2 regions of the Bradyrhizobium sp. USDA 4506 genome follow, and region 1 is predicted to be linked to the other one. Evidence: riboswitches for the same ligand, from Rfam matches in the RefSeq annotation. Region 1 holds a riboswitch; the other holds the start of a gene.
The links. Region 1 has a riboswitch for glycine ahead of ACVIHF_RS19935 (D-amino acid dehydrogenase). Riboswitches for the same ligand answer to the same signal wherever they lie in the genome.
Positions count from the first base shown of each region.

Region 2: another riboswitch for glycine. It lies ahead of gcvT (glycine cleavage system aminomethyltransferase GcvT); the one in region 1 lies ahead of ACVIHF_RS19935 (D-amino acid dehydrogenase).

Region 1 covers NZ_JBSSBM010000002.1:3,737,840-3,748,486, reverse strand. Annotated here, with positions in the region: gene ACVIHF_RS19960 (M20 aminoacylase family protein) at 1-1,127, opposite strand, end outside; gene ACVIHF_RS19955 (M81 family metallopeptidase) at 1,134-2,654, opposite strand; gene ACVIHF_RS19950 (ABC transporter ATP-binding protein) at 2,877-4,526, opposite strand; gene ACVIHF_RS19945 (ABC transporter permease) at 4,668-5,555, opposite strand; gene ACVIHF_RS19940 (ABC transporter permease) at 5,559-6,500, opposite strand; gene ACVIHF_RS19935 (D-amino acid dehydrogenase) at 6,661-8,019, opposite strand; glycine riboswitch at 8,086-8,200, opposite strand; glycine riboswitch at 8,204-8,310, opposite strand; gene ACVIHF_RS19930 (M20/M25/M40 family metallo-hydrolase) at 8,403-9,533, opposite strand; gene ACVIHF_RS19925 (ABC transporter substrate-binding protein) at 9,799-10,647, shown strand, end outside.
Region 2 covers NZ_JBSSBM010000002.1:3,900,073-3,910,719, forward strand. Annotated here, with positions in the region: gene ACVIHF_RS20740 (TrmJ/YjtD family RNA methyltransferase) at 1-806, opposite strand, end outside; gene ACVIHF_RS20745 (alpha/beta hydrolase family protein) at 1,122-2,849, shown strand; gene ACVIHF_RS20750 (NADP-dependent isocitrate dehydrogenase) at 3,077-4,291, shown strand; gene ACVIHF_RS20755 (DUF3455 domain-containing protein) at 4,322-4,828, shown strand; gene ACVIHF_RS20760 (cyclic nucleotide-gated ion channel) at 4,921-6,171, opposite strand; gene alaS (alanine--tRNA ligase) at 6,183-8,870, opposite strand; glycine riboswitch at 9,073-9,161, shown strand; gene gcvT (glycine cleavage system aminomethyltransferase GcvT) at 9,303-10,448, shown strand; gene gcvH (glycine cleavage system protein GcvH) at 10,468-10,647, shown strand, end outside.

The DNA.
Region 1 (10,647 bases):
AACATGCTGGCGCCGATCGGCAGGATCTTGTCGTCGAGAACGTAACCGGGATTGTGAACGGGCACGGAGCCGTCATGGCCGACCCAGAAATACGCGCCGGGAATGGCCTGCATCATGTCGGCGAAATCCTCGCTGCCCATCTTCGGCGTCGAGCGCGTGATGACCTTGGCGGGGTCGACGACGGTGCGCGCGACTTCCTCGACGACGCGGGACTGCTCTTCCTGATTCACCAGCACGCTGAAGCCGTCGCGGATCTCGACCGAGATTTCGGCGCCATATGCCGCCGCAAAGCCGGCGGAGATTTCGCGCATGCGCTTGCGGATCAGCTCACGAATCTCGTCGGAGAAGCAGCGCACCGTGCCGCACATCCAGGCTTCGCCGGGAATGACGTTGTACGCCGACCCGGAATGGATCTGCGTGATCGACAGCACCGCAGCCTGCAGCGGATCGACGTTGCGGCTGACGATCGACTGCAACGCCTGTCCGAGCGTCATTGCGATCACGACCGCGTCCTTGGAACGCTCCGGCATCGCGCCATGGGCGCCATAGCCCTGGATCCTGATGTCGAAGAAGTCGGCTGCGGCCATTGCCGGGCCCGGCAGGATCGCGATCTCGCCATGGTTGAGGTCCGGCGCGTTGTGCAGGCCATAGACCTCGTCGCAGGGGAACTGCTTGAACAGGCCGTCCTTGATCATGGCGCGGGCGCCGCCGAGGCCTTCCTCGGCCGGCTGGAAGATGAAATGCACGGTGCCGTCGAAATTGCGGGTCTCGGCGAGATAGCGCGCCGAGCCGAGCAGCATCGTGGTGTGGCCGTCATGGCCGCAGCCGTGGAAGCGGCCGGGAATGGTCGAACGCCACTTCAGATTGGTGTTCTCTTCCATCGGCAGCGCGTCCATGTCGGCGCGCAGGCCGATCTTCTTGGTGCCGTTGCCCTTGCCCTTGAGCACACCGACCACGCCGGTGCCGCCGAGGCCGCGATGCACCTCGATGCCCCAGCTCGTCAGCTTGTCGGCGACGATGCCCGAGGTGCGGACCTCCTCGAAGCCGATCTCGGGATGTGCATGCAGATCCCGTCTGATGGCGGTGAGTTCGTCGGCAAAACTGTCGATGCGCTCAATGGTCGGCATGGCTCTCTATCCGTTTGTGCGTGATGGGGAGGTGGGTGTGAAAGTAGGGCCGTTCGGCTTGATACGAATGCCGGGACGCAAATGTCTCCACGGCAGCGTGGCGGTATCGGCGGGCATCGCGCCGGGAGCGGCGCAGATCAAGAGCTTCTCGGCGATCGGCTCGAAATCGGCGCGGAAGTGCACCGAGCTCTTGTTGACCAAAATCTTCTGTGCCGTCGGCTCGATGCCGACATAGCGGTACATCGCCTGGTCGGCAAGCTGGGCCTTGTAGGAGCCGACCACGACGCGGACGTCGCCGACCCGCAGGCAGGCCGAGGGGCCCATGTCCATGTCGCGGCCGCCGAAATAGGGACCGGGAGCCACGAATTTTCCATCCGAGAGCTGTTCGACGACAAAAGTCTCCCGGTATGGCGCGTCGCCGGGAATGCCGGACTTGCCGCCGAGCTCGAGCGTGACTGATGCCCCGACACCGGCGCTGTGCGCGGCCTTCGCGGATTGCGGGTCGTAGATCACGCCGGTTGCGGCACTCGCCTTGTTGCGCACCAGCGCGCGCAGCATGCCGGTGGTGTCGGAATCGCCGCCGGCGCCGGGATTGTCCTGGGTGTCGGCGATGATGATCGGCTTGCTGGCCGATTTCGCCAGTTCCATCGCCAGCCGCACGCCTTCGTCGGGCGAATAGATCCGGCCGTCGAAATCGTCCTCATGGCTCTCGACCAGGGCGACGACCTTGTCGGCGGCGGCATCCGCATCGGCCTGGGTCCGGCCGTAAGCGAATACGCTCGGCCCGCAATCCCTGAAATCGGCGGCCGGGAAGCCCGGCGCAAACGACAGCGTCGGCACCGCGTCGCTCTCGAGTGCGGCGAGCTTCTGATAGATGCCCTTGGTCGGCTGGTCGTTGGTGCATTGCCAGCTGATCGGGATCAGGAACGGCAGTTGCCGGAATGCCTTTGCGAAGCGCTGCCTGGACTTGAGCATCAGCGCCAGATGCCGGGCGCAGGCGCGGCCGGTTTCGGCCATGTCGACATGCGGATAGGTGCGGTAGGCAATCAGCGCATCGGCATGCTCGATCATCTTTGGCGAGACGTTCGCATGCAGATCGAGGCTCGCCACCAGCGGCAGGTCGTTGCCGATCGCCTTGCGCACGCGGGCCAGCGTTTCGCCTTCACCGTCGTCATAATGCTCGGTGACCATGGCGCCGTGCAGGTCGAGATAGACGGCATCGATCGGTCCGGCCGCGGCGATGCCGTCGACCATTTCCGTCACGATCCGCTCGAACGCATCCTTGCTGACATGCGCCGACGGGCTCGCCGCGGCGAAGATCGTCGGCACCAGCTCCCAGCCATTGGCTTCCGCCGCCTCGACAAAGCCGGCGAGGCCGACATTGATCTTGCGCATGACCTTGAGCACGTCGGCGCCATGCGTCATCGACGGCCAGCCACCGCCATGCACGAAATCGTCATAGGTTGCCTTCGTCGGTGCGAAGGTATTGGTCTCGTGCAGGAAGCCGCCAACGGCAATGCGGGTCATCAAGTCGGTCTCGATACGTTTCTTCGATCATGATGCGATCATAACGACGCGCGTCATGATCTCATCTCGTTGGTTGGAGCGTGATCTCCGGGGAAGACCGGCGTCCACCTTCAGGGCCACGCTCTAGCGCGCGACGTTAAGCGTGTCGTCGCGCCCAGCGCAAGCCGGGGAGCACCAGCGGATTTGCATGCCCTGTGGGCGGAAAGGCTTGAGGCTAAAGACCTAGGCCGTCGCCACAATGCCTTCCGAAACCGGGCGGAAATTCGCAAAATCCCAGCCGCGTCCGGGCGCCGCATCGAGCAGCGCGCGGGTATAGGCCTGCTGCGGATTGGTCAGCACCTCGGCGGCCGGTCCCTGCTCCACAACGCGGCCATGTTGCATCACGGCGACGTCGTCGCAGATTTGTGCGGCGACGCGCAAATCATGCGTGATGAACAGCAGCGCGATGCCCAGCCGGCGCTGGATTTCGTCAAGCAGATCCAGAACCTGCGCCTGCACCGAGACGTCGAGCGCGGACACCGCCTCATCCGCGACGAGCACGTCGGGATCGAGCGCCAGCGCGCGCGCGATCGCGATGCGCTGGCGTTGGCCGCCGGAGAACTGGTGCGGATATCGCGAGATCGCGTCGGGCGGCAAATGGACGAGCTCGAGCAGCTCGCGCGCGCGCGCCAGCGCATCCTTGCGCGGCATGCCGTAATTGACCGGGCCTTCCGCGATGCTCTCGCCGACGGTGACGCGCGGATTGAGCGAGCGGTAGGGATCCTGGAAGATGATCTGGATCTTCTGGCGATGCGGCTGCAACAGCCGGCGCGACAGGTCGGAGATCTCGCGGCCGGCGAGGCGCACCCCGCCGGAGGTCGGATCGATCAGGCGGACGATGCATCGCGCGACCGTCGACTTGCCGGAACCGCTTTCGCCGACGATGCCGAGGGTGCGGCCCTTGCGCAGAGTGAGCGTGACGTTGCTGGCGGCGGCGACCTCGCGGGCTTTGCCGTACAGCGACCGCTCCCGGTAGACCTTGCTGAGCTCGTTGGCTTCCAGCACCACGGGCTCGGTCGTCTCCGGGCGCGGCGCGCGCGGCACCAGGCTCGGCACCGAGGACAAGAGGTTGCGGGTGTACTCCATCTTCGGATTGCGCAGCACGTCCTGCAGCGGGCCGGTTTCGACCAGGCGGCCGTGCCGCATCACCGCGACGCGGTCGGCGATCTCGGCCACCACGCCCATGTCGTGGGTGATGAACAGAACCGCGGTGCCGTGATCGCGTTGCAGGTCGCGGATCAAGGTGAGGATCTGCTTCTGGGTGGTGACGTCGAGCGCGGTGGTCGGCTCGTCCGCGATCAGGAGCTTCGGCTCCAGCACCAGCGCCATCGCGATCATGATGCGCTGGCGCTGACCGCCCGAGAGGCGGTGCGGGTAGGAGGAGAAGATGCGCTCCACGTCCGGCAGCCGCACATGCTCCATCATCGCCAGGATTTTCTGGCGCCGTGCGCGGGCATCGAGATCTGTGTGGGCGCGCAGCACCTCGTCGATCTGGCGGCCGACCGGCACGACGGGATTGAGCGCGGTCATCGGCTCCTGGAAGATCATCGCCATCCGCGTGGCGCGGAGTTGCCGCAGCCGCCGGTCGCTGGCGGTGAGCAGTTCTTCGCCGACCAGCTTGACGCTGCCGCCAGACGGCACCAGCGTGCCCTTCTGCTGCAGGCCCATCACGGTGAGCGATGTCACCGACTTGCCCGAGCCGCTTTCGCCGACCAGGCACAGCGTCTCGCTTTCACGTACCTGCAGCGAGAGGTCGTCGATGATGCGATGCGCATCCGCCTTGCGGCCGAGGCCGACGACGAGATTGCTGATGTCGAGGACGACGTTGGTCATGTCAGGGTCTCTTGGCGCTGCGAAGGAATTTACCCACTGTCATTCCGGGATGGTGCGCCAGCACCAGACCCGGAATCTCGAGATTCCGGGTTCGATGCTTCGCATCGCCCCGGAATGACGGCTTCAGAAGAGCTGAAGCCGTCACTTGCCCTCACGCTGCTTCATGCGGGGATCGAGCGCGTCGCGGGCGGCGTCGCCGATCAGGTTGACGCTGAGAATGGCGATCGAGAGCAGCAGCCCCGGCCAGAAGATCAGCGACGGCTTGACCTGGAAATAGGCGCGGCCCTCGGCCATGATGTTGCCCCAGGTCGGCGTTTCCGGCGAGATGCCGGCGCCGAGGAACGACAGGATCGCCTCGGTCAGGATCGCGGACGCGCAGACATAGGTGCCTTGCACGATCAGCGGCGCGATCGTGTTCGGCATCAAATGCCGCCACATGATCTTCGGCAGGCTGGTGCCGAGCGAGATCGCGGCCTCGACATAAGGTTCCTCGCGTGCGGTCAGCACCACCGAGCGCACCAGCCGCGCCACGCGCGGGATCTCGGGGATGGTGATCGCGACCATCACGGTCCAGATGCTGGCGCCCGACAGCGACACCACGGCGATCGCGAGCAGGATGGCGGGGATCGCCATCAAGCCGTCCATCACGCGCATCAGCACCGCATCGACCCAGCGGAAGAAGCCGGCGACGAGGCCGATCAGAAGGCCGATGGCGATCGAGCAGACGGCGGCGCCGAGCCCGATCACCAGCGAGATCCGTGCGCCGTAGATGATGCGCGACAACAGGTCGCGGCCATAAGCGTCGGTGCCGAGCAGATATTGCGCGCTCGACGGCTTCAGCCGCTGCGACGGCGTCAGCAGCAGAGGATCGTGCGGCGCAAGCAGCGGCGCGAAGATCGCCATCAGGATGATGAGGGCGAGGCTGATCGTCGCAACCGCGATGATCGGCGTCGACGTCAGGAAGCCGAACTTGACGCGGAACGGCCGGGTGACGGGAAGCGAGGATTCGGGAAGGGTTTCGATCGCCATTGCTCAGTACCGGATACGAGGATCGAGCAGGGTGTAGGCGAGGTCGATCAACAGATTGACCGCGACGTAGATACCCGACGTCAACAGGATCATCGCCTGGATCACCGGATAGTCGCGCGCCAGCACCGCATCGACGGTGAGGCGGCCGATGCCGGGCAGATTGAACACGCTCTCGGTGACGACGACGCCGGAGATCAGCAGCGCGAAGCCGGAACCGATCACCGTGATGACCGGCACGGCGGCGTTGCGCAGCGCATGGCGCAGCAGCACGCCGGTCTCGCCGATGCCCTTGGCCCGCGCCGTGCGCACGTAATCCTCGCCGAGCACATCGAGCATCGAGGCCCGCGTCATGCGTGCGATCAGCGCGACATAGATGAAGGAGAGTGTGCAGGTCGGCAGGATGAGGCGCTGGAAGAACGGACCGAAGCCGGCCGAGATGCTCTTGAAGCCCTGTACCGGAACCCAGCGCAGATCAATCGCAAAGATCTGGATCAGCACGTAGCCGATGACGAACACCGGCACCGAGAAGCCGAGCACCGAGAGCCCCATCACGAAGCGGTCGATCCAGGTGCCGTGCTTCCACGCCGCGATCACGCCGAGCGGCACCGCCACCAGGATCGAGAGGATGATGGTGGCCAGCGCGACCGAGATCGAGGGCTCGAGGCGCGGGACGATCATTTCGAGGATCGGCTTGTTCGAGATCAGGGAGACGCCGAGGTCGCCGTGCAGCAACTTGGCGATCCAGGTGTAGAACTGGATGTAGATCGGCTCGTTCAGACCAAGCGAGGTCCGAATGCGTTCGAGCTGTTCGGGCGTCGCGTTGTCGCCGGCGAGGATGGCGGCCGGGTCGCCCGGCGTCAGCCGCAGCAACAGGAACACGAACAGAGCCACCACGCCCATCACGGGAATGGCGGCGAGGATGCGGCGAAGCAGATATCCGAGCAAATTTGATCCGTTGGGTTGTGGTCGATGAAGTCCGCAGCGGGACCGTTGCACACCAGACCGTAGCACAGATGGTAGCAGACTCACGGTAGAACTTGAGCAAGTCCCATGCCATCGGTGCTGCGGATTTTGCGGTGCAGCTAATCAGTCCTGTTGGCCGCGATTATTCCTCCGGTGAAGTTCGAAGCAGTCCACTGGAAGGTGGATTGATTTCAGCTTTGCGCGCGTCGGCGGGCACATCGAGCCCGGCGCCGAACGACGGCGCCATCGGCGGCGTGTCGAGGTCGCGCCAATCGTCGATCGCCTGGGCCACCATCTGCGCCGTCGCCGCCGACAGCGTCCAGCCGAGATGACCGTGGCCCGTATTGTAGAACACGCCCGGAATCCGTCCGGCGCGAACCACCGGCATCATGTTCGGCATCATCGGGCGCAGGCCCGCCCATGGCACGACTTTCGACGTATCGATCTCCGGGAAATGATGCCGCACCCAGTCCACCAGCGGTTGAATGCGATCGGCGCGAATGTCGCGGTTGAAGCCGTTGAACTCGGCGGTGCCGGCGACGCGGAAGCGGTCGGCGCCGAGCCGGCTGGTGACGATCTTCGCAGCTTCATCGAGCAGGCTGACGGTTGGGGCCGCATTCCGGCTTTGCGGCGCATCGAGCTGCACCGTGATCGAATAGCCCTTCACCGGATAGACATTGACGCGGTCGTTGAGCAGGCTGGCGAAGTGGCGGCTCGCCACGCCGGCGCAAATCACGATCCCGTCCGCCTGTAGCTGCTGTCGCGTCGCGACCGCAGCATCATGTGAAGCAGCTTCGTTCCAGCCGATGCGGAAGCCGTCATCGCCGTGTGCGATCGTGTCGACGTCGGCTTCATGGACGAAGCTCGCGCCACGGCGGATGCAGGCGTCGGCAAGCCCACGCGTGAATTTGTGAATATCGCCGGTCGCGTCGGACGGCGTGAAGAAGCCGCCATAGCAGGTTGTCTGCAGCGCGGGTTCGATGACGCGGATCTCGTCCGGGGTCACCGGCCGGCGGTCGAGCCCGCCTTGCTGCAGCAGCGTGTTGACCTTGAGGCCGGCTTCGAAGCCGGCCCTGTCGTGATAGACGTGCAGGATGCCGCGGCGTTCGAGATCGAAGGCGATGTTTTCGCGCTCTGCGATCGAGAACAGATGCTTGCGCGCTTCGATGGCGAGCTTCGTGGTCTCGATGGTGTTGCCGCGATAGCGCGTGATGTGGCCTACGAACTCGCCGATCCAGGAATATTTGTGCCAGCTCGGCTTCGGGTTCATCAGCAGCGGCGCGTCGCTTCTCAACATCCAGCGCAGCCCCTTCAGAATGGTCGCGGCGCTGTTCCATACCTCGGCATTGCTGGCGGAGAGTTGTCCGCCATTGGCGAACGAGGTTTCCATCGCGGCGTAGCGATGCCTGTCAAGGACAGTCACCTTGTAGCCGCGTTCAAGCAGGGCATAGGCCGTCGTTACGCCGGTGATGCCGGCGCCGATAATCGCGATATGTGGCATGATGGTTGTCAGGCTCCCGTGGGTTAGAGTCGCCGAACCACCGGTCAAACCGGCATTCGGCGCCCCATCTGTCACGGTACCTGAGAGCTTGATCCGCATCGGGCCGGGGCCAGAAGCGAACTATCCCCTTCGGTGGACGTCATGGCCCTTGATGTGCGGCCATGTTCGTCTCTCTCCAGATCGTCCTGACGATACAGTCCTTTTGCCTGAGAGTTTCCGGGGCGGTTGCTCCGTCGGCGCCGAAGGCAACAACACGAACGTTGTCGCTTCGATCTCTCCCGCATCGTCGCGTTGGACGGCCGGACCGTAGGCGAAGCCTTAAAAATGGACAAGGCTAAATTTCGATCCGGCAGTGCCAACGTGTTGTGCAGTGCAAATCGATGTCAGTCCAGCGTCGCCAGCAGTGCCGCCATCAGGCGGCCGCGTTCGGCGAGGCTGTCGACCTCGATGTGCTCGTTGAGCGTATGTGCATCGGCGCCGCGAACGCCGAGGCCGTCGAGCGTGGGGATGCCCATCGCGCCGGTGAAGTTGCCGTCCGAGCCGCCGCCGGCGCTGCCGTGCGGCAGATCGAGACCCATCGCTGCAGCAAGGCCTTTTGCCTTTTCATAGAGCGCCATGGTGCCCGCATCGGGCTCCCACACCGGGCGGGTGACGCCGCGCGTCACCTTGAAGGTCACGTCGTTGGCGGTGCCCGACAGTGCCAGCATGCGCTCGACGCCACGGTCGAGATCGGCCTGGCGCTTGGCCATGCTGAGCGCTTCGCCGGTGCAGGTCGTTGCGACGCAATTGACCCACTGGCCGCCATGCACGATGCCGACCGAGAAGGTGCAGTCCTCGGTGGTCATGCCGTCGATGGCGATGATCTGCCGCGCCATCTCGCGGATCGCGGAGCGGCCGGAAGACAGCGTTGCGCCGGCATGGCTGGGCTTGCCGGTGGCTTCCAGGTTGAAGCGCGCGATCGCATAGCGGCCGGTGACGACGCCGTTGTTTGGACGGCCGGGCTCCGGCACCAGCACATATTTGTTGCGCGCGGCTTCCGCCTCGATGATGTCGCGCGTCGACGGCGTGCCGACCTCTTCGTCGGGGGTGAACAGCACGGTGATCGGCAGCGGAGTCGTGAAAGAGGCGCGCGCCAATTGCCTGATCGCCTCGATCGACAGGTAGTTGCCGCCCTTCATGTCGAAGATGCCCGGCCCGAAGCACTTGTTGCCTTCGCGCCGCCACTTCAGGTTCTCGATGGTGCCGACGGGGTGAACGGTGTCCAGATGGCCGGCGATCAGGATGCCGGGCTGGCCTTGTTTCGGATGGGGAAAACGGGCGCGGACGCAGCCCGCGAAGCCCTGGCGTCCGGCGATGCGCTCGATCGTCGCACCCATGATCGCCATCTCGCGGGCGGCGAGATCGAGCATGCGTTCGACCGCGGCGGCGTCCCAGGTCGGGCTTTCGCATTCCACCCAGCTGCGCAGGCCCTGCAGCATCGTTTCGGAATCAAAGGGGAGATTGGCGGGGTTCATCGTTGTTCTCTCTTGTTGTTCTGACGGCGCCGGCATCGCGCGCGCGTTACGAAAATCTCAGCCGACGATTTTGTAAAGCCAAAATCTGGCGCGCGGCCTCATTCGTTTGTGTACGTCCGATGCGACCTGAAACCGATTGACGCGCTTGGCGCTTGGTGCAAGTCTCGATTTCACAAGCCATACAGCATGTTAGTTCGCCTAAATAACGAACCACATGCATAACGAATAAGCCGGCTTTGACCAGTTACACGTCAGGAGAGATTGCATGTTCCCTATCTCGCGTTGGAAACACCGCACGCTAGCGGCCGCGTTGACGGCGCTCGCGCTGTCGTTCGCGCCGCAGGAATTGTCATTCGCGCCGCAGGCGATGGCCGCGGGCAAGACCATCACCGCGGTGATGCACTCGGATCTGCGCGTCATCGATCCGATCATGACCACGGCCTACATCACCCGCGATCATGGCTACATGATCTATGATACGCTGCTGGCGACGGATTCCAATTTCAAGATCCAGCCGCAGATGGCGGACTGGAAGGTTTCCGACGACAAGCTGACCTACACGTTCACGCTGCGCGACGGTCTGAAGTGGCACGACGGCGCGCCGGTCACCGCGGAAGACTGCGTCGCCTCGCTGCAGCGTTGGGGCAAGGTCGACGGCATGGGCCAGAAGCTGATGGACTTCGTCGCGAGCCTGGAGGCGACCGACGCCAAGACCATCACGCTGAAGCTGAAGGAACCCTACGGCCTCGTGCTGGAATCGATCGGCAAGCCGTCATCGCGCGTGCCGTTCATGATGCCGAAGCGTCTGGCCGAGACGCCGCCGGACAAGCCGATCCCGGAACAGATCGGCTCCGGACCGTTCAAATTCGTGCAGGCGGAATTCCAGCCGGGCGTGAAGGCGGTCTATGAGAAGAACAAGGACTACGTGCCGCGCAAGGAGCCGGCGAGCTGGACCGCGGGCGGCAAGGTCGTCAAGGTCGACCGCGTCGAGTGGGTCACGATGGCCGATGCGCAGACCGCGGTGAACGCGTTGCAATCCGGCGACATCGATTTCATGGAGAACCTTCCGTTCGACATGCTGCCGGTGCTCGAAGCCAATCCGGATCTCAAGATC
Region 2 (10,647 bases), 160 kb from region 1:
AAGCGCGTCGCCTGGGCGCCGTCGAGCACCCCGCCCTTGGCCGGGCCTTTGCGGCCCTCGGCGATCGCCATCACCACCCCATGAAGCGTGTGCATGTCCTGCTTGGTCGGATCCATCCTCGTGAAGATGTTGCGCAGGTTCACCAGCATGGTGTCGCGCTTCTCCGCCGGTCGCAGGAACTCGACCTTGTCGAGCTCGGCGACGAGGTTGTCGAAGAAGGCCTGCATCTGGTGCTGGGAGGCCGGCTCGGACCGCTCGGGCATCGCGAACGGCAGCGCACCCGCGGTCGAGAGCTTGAACCACTCGTAGCCCATCAACAGCACCGCCTGCGCCAGATTGAGCGAGGCGAAGCCCGGATTGACCGGGAAGGTGATGATGCGGTTGGCGAGCGCGACCTCCTCATTGGTCAGGCCGGCGCGCTCGCGCCCGAACAGGATGCCGGCGCCGCCGCCGGATGCGACATGACCGACGATCTCACCCGCCGCGCCTTCCGGCCCGACCACTGGCTTGGCTTGGTCGTGGGCCCGGGCGGTGGTCGCAAATACCAGCGTGAGATCGGCGATCGCCTGCTCGACCGTGTCGAACAGCTCGACGGAACCGATGATGTGGTCGGCGCCGGCGGCGGCACGCTGGGCCGCAATGTTCGGCCAGCCGTCGCGCGGGTTGACGATGCGCATCCTCGACAGCGCGAAATTGCCCATCGCGCGCGCGGCCATGCCGATGTTCTCGCCAAGCTGCGGTTCGACCAGGATGACGACGGGACCGGCAAGGTCGTGCCCTGCCTTGGTCTTGTCGGTGCCGGACATCTCACTTCACTTTCTGATTCAACGTCTGAAGATTTTGAATCAGCTTCCTAGGAGGCTGATTCAAAATCTCATGCAGGGGTCCAAGACCGCACCGACCAGCTTTGCACCGGTTCTGCGCGGGACCATTTTCTCCAAGGAGATAACAGGGTTAGCGGCGTTTGCGAATCCTCAATCGGAGTCCCAATCGCACGAAGCGAAGGCTGCCGCTTGCGCGCACTTGGCCTTCGGATAGGCTATCAACCACAACCAAAGCGAAGCTGTAAAGGCACGCTTGAGACGCCGGTTTCAACGGCGAGGCACATTGGGGGGACGACGATGCGGGGCAGATGGACGCTGGCGATTTTGGGCCTGATCTTGATCGTGGCGGGGGGCCTGCTCGCCCACTTCACGCAGACCGCCGGCAGCATCCGGATCGAGGATGTCCGCTTCAACGGCGCCAAGGGCAATACCATGAGCGCCCTGCTCTATATCCCACCGAATGCCACGCCGCAGATCCCGGCGCCCGGCATCCTCGCCGTCCACGGCTATATCAATTCGCGCGAGACCCAGGACGGCTTCGCGATCGAGTTCGCCCGCCGCGGCTATGTCGTGCTGGCGCTCGACCAGACCGGCCACGGCTACAGCGACCCGCCCTCCTTCGCCAACGGTTTTGGCGGACCTGACGGCCTTGCCTATCTCCGCAGCCTCCAATTCGTCGACAAGGAGAATATCGGGCTCGAGGGCCATTCGATGGGCGGCTGGACCGTGCTGGGGGCCGCCGCCGCGATGCCCAACGACTACAAGTCGATGGTGCTGGAGGGCTCGTCCACCGGCAAGCCGTTCGCTGCCGAGGGCACTGCGAGCTGGCCGCGCAATACCGCGCTCGTGTTCGCGCAGTACGAGGAATTCCCCGACCTGATGTGGGGTGTCCAGCTGGCGCGTGACGTCACCACGAGCCCGAAGCTCTGGGCGCTGTTCGGCACACAAGGCGCGGTCGAGCCGGGCAAGGTCTATGGCGATCCGGCCAACGGCACGGCCCGGGTGCTGTACACCCCGGCGATGACCCATCCGGCCGAGCACATCTCACATGAGGCGATCGGCTACAGCCTCGACTGGTTCGCCAAGACATTGAAGGGCGGCACGGCGCGGCCGGTCGACGACCAGATCTGGTTCCGCAAGGAGATCGGCACGCTGGTCGCGCTGATCGGTTTCATTGCCCTGGTCATCGGGACGTTCGACGGGCTGCTGGAGGCGCCGATGTTCTCCCGCCTTCGGCTGCCGGCGGTTGCCGACGGCACCATGCCGCCGCATCAGGCCGCGAGCGGCCGGCGCTGGACCACGGCGTTCATCCTGTCCGCCTTCATCCCGGCGCTGACCTATTACCCGGCCTTTGCACTGGGCGGCACTTTCGTCACCCCGAGCGCGTTCCTGCCGCAGGGCATCACCAACCAGATCCTGGTCTGGGCCATCATCAACGGCCTGATCACGCTCGCCCTGATGCGGTTCGCCCCGAACCGCGCCAGCCGGACCGGCCTCGTCGGTCAATCCGTCGTGATCGCGCTGGCTTCGGTCGCGGTCGGCTATGCCGCGCTATGGCTCGCCGACCTCGCCTTCAAGATCGACTTCCGCTTCTGGATCGTCGCACTCAAGTTGATGAGCGCGAAGCAATTCCTCATCTTCCTGATCTATCTGATTCCGTTCACGGCGTTTTTCGTCGTGGCGCTGCACGTGCTGCACCGGAATTTCTCGACCATGGATGCGCCGCGCGGGGCGCTGTACCTGACCAACATCCTGGCGCTGACGTTCGGTTTCATCGTGTTGCTGGTGCTGCAATACGGCACGCTGTGGCTGACGGGGAAGCTGTTCAACCCGGTCCCGGACCCCGGTTTCGTGCCGCTCTCGACCATCGTCGCGATCCAGTTCGTGCCCCTGCTCGCGATCGTCGCCGTGATCGCGACCTTCACCTGGCGGCGGACCGGATCGAGCCTGCCGGGGGCCCTGATCGCGGGCCTGTTCGTGACCTGGTACATCGTGGCCGGGACGGCGACGCAGGCGGCGTTTTAGAGGGTTTTCAAGCGAAGTGGGCACCGGTTCGCGTGAAGAAAACCCGTCAAGAACAAGGGCCGAGAGGCGCTATTCTGGTCCGTCCAGAATGGCGGTTCTCGGTGAAAAGATGGGCTGAAAGTGCATAACCCCTCCGCTTCCGCCCGCCCCCGGGCGGTGCTATAGCGCAGGCGTATTTTCCACCCCCGCCGTCAAAAGCGCGCCGTTCCCAAGAGGGCCTCCCCGTCATGGCAAAAATCAAGGTATCCAACCCCGTCGTCGAACTCGATGGCGACGAGATGACCCGGATCATCTGGCAGTACATCAAGGACAAGCTGATCAACCCGTTCCTGGATGTCGAACTGCTCTATTTCGATCTGGGCATGGAATACCGCGATGAGACCAACGACCAGGTGACCATCGACGCCGCCGAAGCCATCAAGAAGGTCGGCGTCGGCGTCAAATGCGCCACCATCACCCCCGACGAGGCCCGGGTGAAGGAGTTCGGCCTGAAGCAGATGTGGAAGTCGCCGAACGGCACCATCCGCAACATCCTCGGCGGCTGCATCTTCCGCGAGCCGATCATCTGCAAGAACGTGCCGCGCCTGGTTCCCGGCTGGACCAAGCCGATCATCATCGGCCGCCATGCCTATGGCGACCAGTACCGCGCCACCGACATCAAGTTCCCCGGCAAGGGCACGCTGTCGCTGAAGTTCGTCGGCGAGGACGGCACCGTGATCGAGAAGGAAGTGTTCAAGGCGCCCGGCGCCGGCGTCGCGATGGAGATGTACAATCTCGACGACTCCATCACCGATTTCGCCCGCGCCTCGTTCAATTACGGCCTGATGCGCAACTACCCGGTCTATCTGTCGACCAAGAACACGATTCTGAAGGTCTATGACGGCCGCTTCAAGGACATCTTCCAGGACGTCTTCGACCGCGAGTTCAAGAAGGAATTCGAGGCCAAGGGCCTGACCTACGAGCACCGCCTGATCGACGACATGGTGGCCTCGGCGCTGAAATGGTCCGGCGGTTATGTCTGGGCCTGCAAGAACTATGACGGCGACGTGCAGTCCGACACCGTGGCCCAGGGTTACGGCTCGCTCGGCCTGATGACCTCGGTGCTGCTCACCCCGGACGGCAAGACCGTGGAAGCCGAGGCCGCCCACGGCACCGTGACCCGCCACTACCGCGAGCACCAGAAGGGCAAGGAGACCTCGACCAACTCGATCGCGTCGATCTTCGCCTGGACCCGTGGCCTCGCCCATCGCGCCAAGCTCGACAACAACGAGGCGCTGGCCAAGTTCGCCACCACCCTGGAGAAGGTCTGCGTCGCCACCGTCGAAGAGGGCTACATGACCAAGGACCTCGCGCTCCTGGTCGGCGCCGACCAGCGCTGGCTCTCGACCACCGGATTCCTCGACAAGGTGTCCGACAACCTCGTGAAGGCGATCGCGGCCTGAGGCCGTCATCCTGGGAAGACAGGTGCGAGCATGACCATGGCCCTTGTCAGAGCCGTCGTGCTCGCATCGTTCTCGCTAACCGCGTCGGCGGCATTCGCTGCCGATCCCCTGCCCGACGCCGTCGCGGCGCCTGGCGAGTCCAAGATCCTCACCGTCCATGCCGAGGGCGTGCAGGTCTATGAGTGCAAGCCGGTCAGCGACGGCAAGCTCGCCTGGTCGTTCCGCGAACCGATCGCGACCCTGATCGCCGACGGTCGCACGGTCGGCCGGCATTATGCGGGTCCGAACTGGGAGCATGTCGACGGCAGTGTCGTGACCGCCCGCACCGCCGGCAGCGCACCCGGCACCACCGCCGCCGATATTCCCTGGCTGAAGCTCGAGGTGATCGCCCACCGCGGCAACGGCCTGCTCTCCGGCGTCGCAACCGTGCAGCGGATCAACACCTCGGGCGGCGAGCTCAGCGGCGCCTGCGACAAATCAGGCGCGCTGAAAGGCGCGGCCTACTCGGCGGATTACGTGTTCCTGCGGCGGGACTAAGCGTTTTCGAGCGAAGTGGATACCGGTTCGCGTGAAGAAACGCGCCAAACGAAGAATCGAGAGCCTCGTTCCGATTCAATCGGAATGAGATTCTAGTCGCGGATGCCGCCGTCGGTCTCGCGCGGCGCCTGGGCGATCTCCGCGGCGGCCAGGTCGCCGCCGGCCGCAAGCGGATCGGCAAGCCGCGCCTCCGCGGTCTCCCGGACATGCGCGGCGAGCGCCGGCATGCGCTCGATCAGGGCATGGAAGTCCTGCGCATCGAGCACCAGGAGCTTGGTCTTGCGCGTCGCCGTCACCGTGCCGGAGCGGCTGGTCCGCCGCAGCAGCGCGATCTCGCCGAAGAACGCGCCGTCGGAAAGCCGCACAAGCTGGCTCGGCAGGTCGATCTCGACCTCGCCCGCGGTGATGAAATACATCGATGACGCCGCATCGCCGCGTCGCACCAAGACCTCGCCGGCCTCGATGGTCTGCGACCGCAGCAAGCGCATGATGTCGGAAATATCGGCAGCGCCAAGATGTGAGAACAGCGGCACCCGCGCCAGCATGCCCCAGGTCACGACGAAGTCGCGGCGCCGGACCTCGTCGGCGAACGCGGTCGAGATGATCGCGACCGGCAGCGCGATCATCGCGAAGCCGACCACGATCGCGACCACCGTGACGGTCCGGCCGAGCGGCGTAATCGGGACGACGTCGCCGTAACCGACGGTGCCGAGCGTCACGATCGCCCACCACATCGCCTGCGGCATGGTGCCGAACTTGTCCGGCTGCACCCTGTGCTCGATGGCATAGAGCAGCGAGGCAAACAGCAGCACGGCGCCGGTCAGGATCACCACGCAGCCGAACAGCGTGCGCCGCTCGGCATGTAGCGCCGCCAGCAGCGAGCGCATCGCGGTCGAATAGCGCACCAGCTTGAGGAACGGCAGCATGCCGAACAGCACCAGCGCGGTCTTGTCGCCGGTCGCAAGCGCGACGGCCGACGGCAGGAAGGCCAGCAGGTCGATCACGCCGAGCGCCGAGAAGGCGTATTCCAGCCGCGCCCGCGCCGGCGTCATGTCGCGCAGCGAGTGGCCGACCACGCTCCAGAGCCGCGCGGCATATTCCAGCGCGAAGGCGATGACCGCCGCGATCTCGATGGTCGTCAGCAGCCAGCCGAACTGCGCGTCGATCTCGGGCACGGAGGCCAGGATCGCCGCCAGCACATCGACGGCGATGATGGCGACGATGACCCGGGCAAAGCGCAAGCCGCCCGAATGCGGCAGATCATCGCGTTCGAGCAGCTCGTAGAGACGGTCGCGCAGCCCGGGATCGCTGATCGTGGGCTTGAGCGGAGCCGTCGCCACGATCAACCTCTCCGTCAGGCGCCGGCCGATGCCTGTTGAGTCATGGCCTGTTCGATCGCCGACAGCGCGGCGTCGGCCTTGGCGCCGTCGGGCCCGCCGGCCTGCGCCATGTCGGGCCGGCCGCCGCCGCCCTTGCCGCCGAGCACCTCGGAGCCCTTGCGCACGAGCTCGACCGCGTTGAACCGCGCGGTCAGATCGGCGGTGACGCCGACCACGATGCCGGCCTTGCCGTCCTCGGTGACGCCAACGATCGCGACCACGCCCGAGCCGATCTGCTTCTTGCCGTCGTCGACGAGACTCTTGAGATCCTTGGTCTCGACGCCCTCGACCGCGCGCGCCAGCAGCTTGACATTGCCGACCTCGCGAACGGCTGAGGCGGCGCCGTTCGACGCACCGCCGCCGCCCATCGCGAGCTTCTTGCGGGCGTCGGACAAATCGCGCTCGAGCTTCTTGCGCTCTTCCATCAGAGCTGTGATGCGCGCCGGCACGTCGTCGATCGTGGTGCGCAGCTCCAGCGCCGCGGTCTTGGCCAGCGCGATGGTGTCGTTGGCGTGCTTGCGCGCATGATGCCCGGTCAGCGCCTCGATACGGCGCACGCCGGACGCGACCGCGCCCTCGCTGGTCACGGAAATCATGCCGATGTCACCGGTGCGGCGGACATGGGTGCCGCCGCAGAGCTCGACCGACCAGCCAAGCGCGTTCTGGCCATGATCGCGGGCGCCCTTGCCCATCGACACGACGCGAACCTCGTCGCCGTATTTCTCGCCGAACAGCGCGCGGGCGCCGGCCTCGCGGGCATCGTCGACGCCCATGACCCGGGTCGTGACCTCGTCATTCTCCAGCACGACATCGTTGGCGATGTCCTCGATCCGGGCGAGCTCTTCCGGCGTGATCTGCTTCGGATGCACGAAGTCGAAGCGCAGCCGGTCCGGCGTGACCAGCGAGCCGCGCTGCGCGATGTGATCGCCGAGCACCTGGCGCAGCGCCTCGTGCAGCAGATGCGTCGCCGAATGGTTGGCGCGGATCGACGAGCGCCTGGTGTGATCGACCTCGAGCTGCAATGTGGTGCCGACGCCGAGCGTGCCCTGCTCCACCGTGCCGAGATGCACGAACAGATCGCCGGCCTTCTTCTGCGTGTCGGTGACGCGGAACTTGACGCCCTCCCCGGTCAGCACGCCGGTGTCGCCGACCTGGCCGCCGGACTCGCCGTAGAACGGGGTCTGGTTCAGCACGATCGCGCCGCTCTCGCCGGCCTTCAGGCTCTCGACCTCGGCGCCGTCCTTGATCAGCGCCGTCACCGCGCCTTCCGCGCTCTCGGTCTCGTAGCCGAGGAATTCGGTCGCACCGAGCTTCTCGCGCAGCGGGAACCAGATCGCCTCGCTCGCCGCCTCGCCCGAGCCCGCCCACGAGGCACGCGCCTTGACGCGCTGCCGCTCCATCGCGTCGGTGAACGACGCCTGGTCGACGCTGATGCCGCGCGACTTCAGCGCGTCCTGCGTCAGATCGAGCGGGAAGCCGTAGGTGTCGTACAGCGTGAACGCGGTGTCGCCGTCGAACATGTCGCCCTTCTTGAGGCCGGCGCTCTTCTCGTCGAGGATCGACAGGCCGCGCGCCAGCGTCTTGCGGAAGCGCGTCTCCTCCAGCCGCAGCGTCTCCTCGATCAGCTTCTCCGCACGGACCAGATCCGGATAGGCCTGGCCCATCTCGCGGACCAGCGCCCAGACCAGGCGATGCATCAGCGGCTCGCTCGCGCCCAAGAGCTGTGCATGGCGCATCGCGCGGCGCATGATCCGGCGCAGCACGTAGCCGCGGCCCTCGTTCGACGGCAGCACGCCGTCGGTGATCAGGAACGCGGACGAGCGCAGATGGTCCGCGATCACCCGATACGACCCAACGTTCTGCTCGTTCGGACCGTGCCCGAGGGTAGACGCGGCGGCATCGATCAGATTGCGGAACAGATCGGTCTCGAACACGCTCTCGACGCCCTGCAGGATGCAGGCCATGCGCTCGAGCCCCATGCCGGTGTCGATCGAGGGACGCGGCAGCGCTACGCGCTCCTCCTTCGTCACCTGCTCGTACTGCATGAACACCAGATTCCAGAATTCGAGGAAGCGATCGCCATCCTCATCCGGGCTGCCCGGAGGGCCGCCCCAGATGTGCTCGCCGCGGTCGATGAAGATTTCGGAGCACGGTCCGCACGGGCCGGTGTCGCCCATCGCCCAGAAATTGTCCGAGGTCGGGATGCGGATGATGCGGTCGTCCGAGAAGCCCGCGATCTTCTTCCAGTAGCCGGCCGCCTCGTCGTCGGTGTGGTAGACGGTGACCAGCAGCTTGTCCTTCTTCAGCCCGAAATCCTTGGTGATCAGATTCCAGGCGAGCTCGATCGCGCGCTCCTTGAAGTAATCGCCGAACGAGAAGTTGCCGAGCATCTCGAAGAAGGTGAGATGGCGCGCGGTGTAGCCGACATTGTCGAGGTCGTTATGCTTGCCGCCGGCGCGCACGCACTTCTGCGACGTCGTGGCGCGCTGGTAGCCGCGCTTCTCGACGCCGGTGAAGACGTTCTTGAACTGCACCATGCCGGCATTGGTGAACATCAAGGTCGGGTCGTTGCGCGGAACCAGCGGCGACGAGGCCACGATCTCGTGCCCGTTCTCCTTGAAGAAGTTCAGAAATGTCGACCTGATGTCGTTGACGCTGCTCATGTTCATCCAATCGGAAAAAGGGGCCGGCCAGCCGCAAAAAGGCGTCATTTTCCGGCCGAACGCTTTTAGACATTGCCAGCTGCGGTGTCCAGAAACTGTGCAGGCGGATCATGGGCTTGCCGCGGCAGCACAAAGCCCATTGGATAGTTGCTGCAGCTGCGTTGACAGTCTTGGTGGCGCCGTGTTTTCTACCTACCTATACCTAGTCACGTCGGGAGAGACCGGCCTTACCGCCGGCGCCGAAGGAGCAACCGCCCCGGAAACTCTCAGGCAAAAGGACCGCGTGACGTCTGACATCTGGAAAGAGACGCTGGGGTTCGCCCCGATGCGTCCGCCGACGGGATAATACTCTCAGGCACAGCGACAGATGGGGCTTTCTGCAGGTTTCTCAAGGGGAAATAGGTCCCCGGCGGGAACCGCGAGGGCCCTGTGATGCTTGCGCGCGAAACCTCCCCGCTGAAACAGACCCCGCTGCACGCGCTGCACCTTGCGCGCGGCGCCAAGATGGTGCCGTTCGCCGGCTATGACATGCCGGTGCAATACGCGGCCGGCGTGCTGAAGGAGCACCTGCACACCCGCAAGGAAGCCGGCCTGTTCGATGTGTCGCACATGGGCCAGCTCGTGCTGAGGGCCAAATCTGGCAAGGTCGCGGATGCCGCGCTCGCGCTGGAAAAACTGGTGCCGCAGGACATCGTCGGTATCGCGCCGGGACGGCAGCGCTACGCGCAATTCACTAACAATGACGGTGGCCTGCTCGACGACCTGATGGTGGCGAATTTCGGAGATCACCTGTTCCTGGTGGTCAACGCCGCCTGCAAGGCCGAGGACGAGGCGCATCTCCGCGCGCATCTCTCCGACGCCTGCGAGATCATCTCGCTGGCCGACCGCGCGCTGATCGCGCTGCAGGGCCCGAAAGCCGAATCGGCGCTGGCGAATCTTTGTGCGGATGTCAGTTCGATGAAATTCATGGATGCCGGTCCGCGCGGCGTCGGCGACGTCGACTGCTTCGTCTCGCGCTCCGGCTATACCGGCGAGGACGGCTTTGAGATCTCGGTGCCCGCAGACAAGGTGGAAGCCCTGGTCACCGCGCTGCTCGACAATCCCGACGTGTTGCCGATCGGGCTCGGCGCGCGCGACAGCCTGCGGCTCGAAGCCGGGCTGTGCCTCTATGGCCATGACATCGACACCACGACGACGCCGGTCGAAGGCGCGCTGGAATGGTCGGTGCAGAAGGTTCGCCGCAGCGGCGGCGCCCGCGCCGGCGGCTTCCCCGGCGCCGACAAAATTCTCGCGCAATTCGCAGATGGCGCTGCGCGCCGACGGGTCGGCCTGAAGCCTGACGGCCGCGCACCGGTGCGCGAAGGCGCCGCGCTGTTCGCCGATGCCGGCTCGACCGAGCAGATCGGCAAGGTGACCTCGGGCGGCTTCGGCCCGAGCCTCAATGCGCCGGTTGCGATGGGCTACCTGCCCACGGCCCTTTCCGCCGTCGGCACCACCGTTTTCGCCGAAGTGCGCGGCCAGCGGCTGCCGCTGAAAGTCGCCGCTACGCCCTTCGTCCCCAATACCTACAAACGCTGAACGCCAAAGGATCGACCCCATGACGACGCTGTACACGTCCGACCACGAATGGCTCCGCATCGAGGGCGACGTCGCCACGATCGGGATCACCGACTATGCGCAGTCGCAGCTCGGCGACGTCGTGTTCGTCGAACTGCCCAAGGTCGGCCGCAGCCTGAAGAAGGCCGAGGCCGCCGCTGTCGTCGAATCCGTCAAGGCC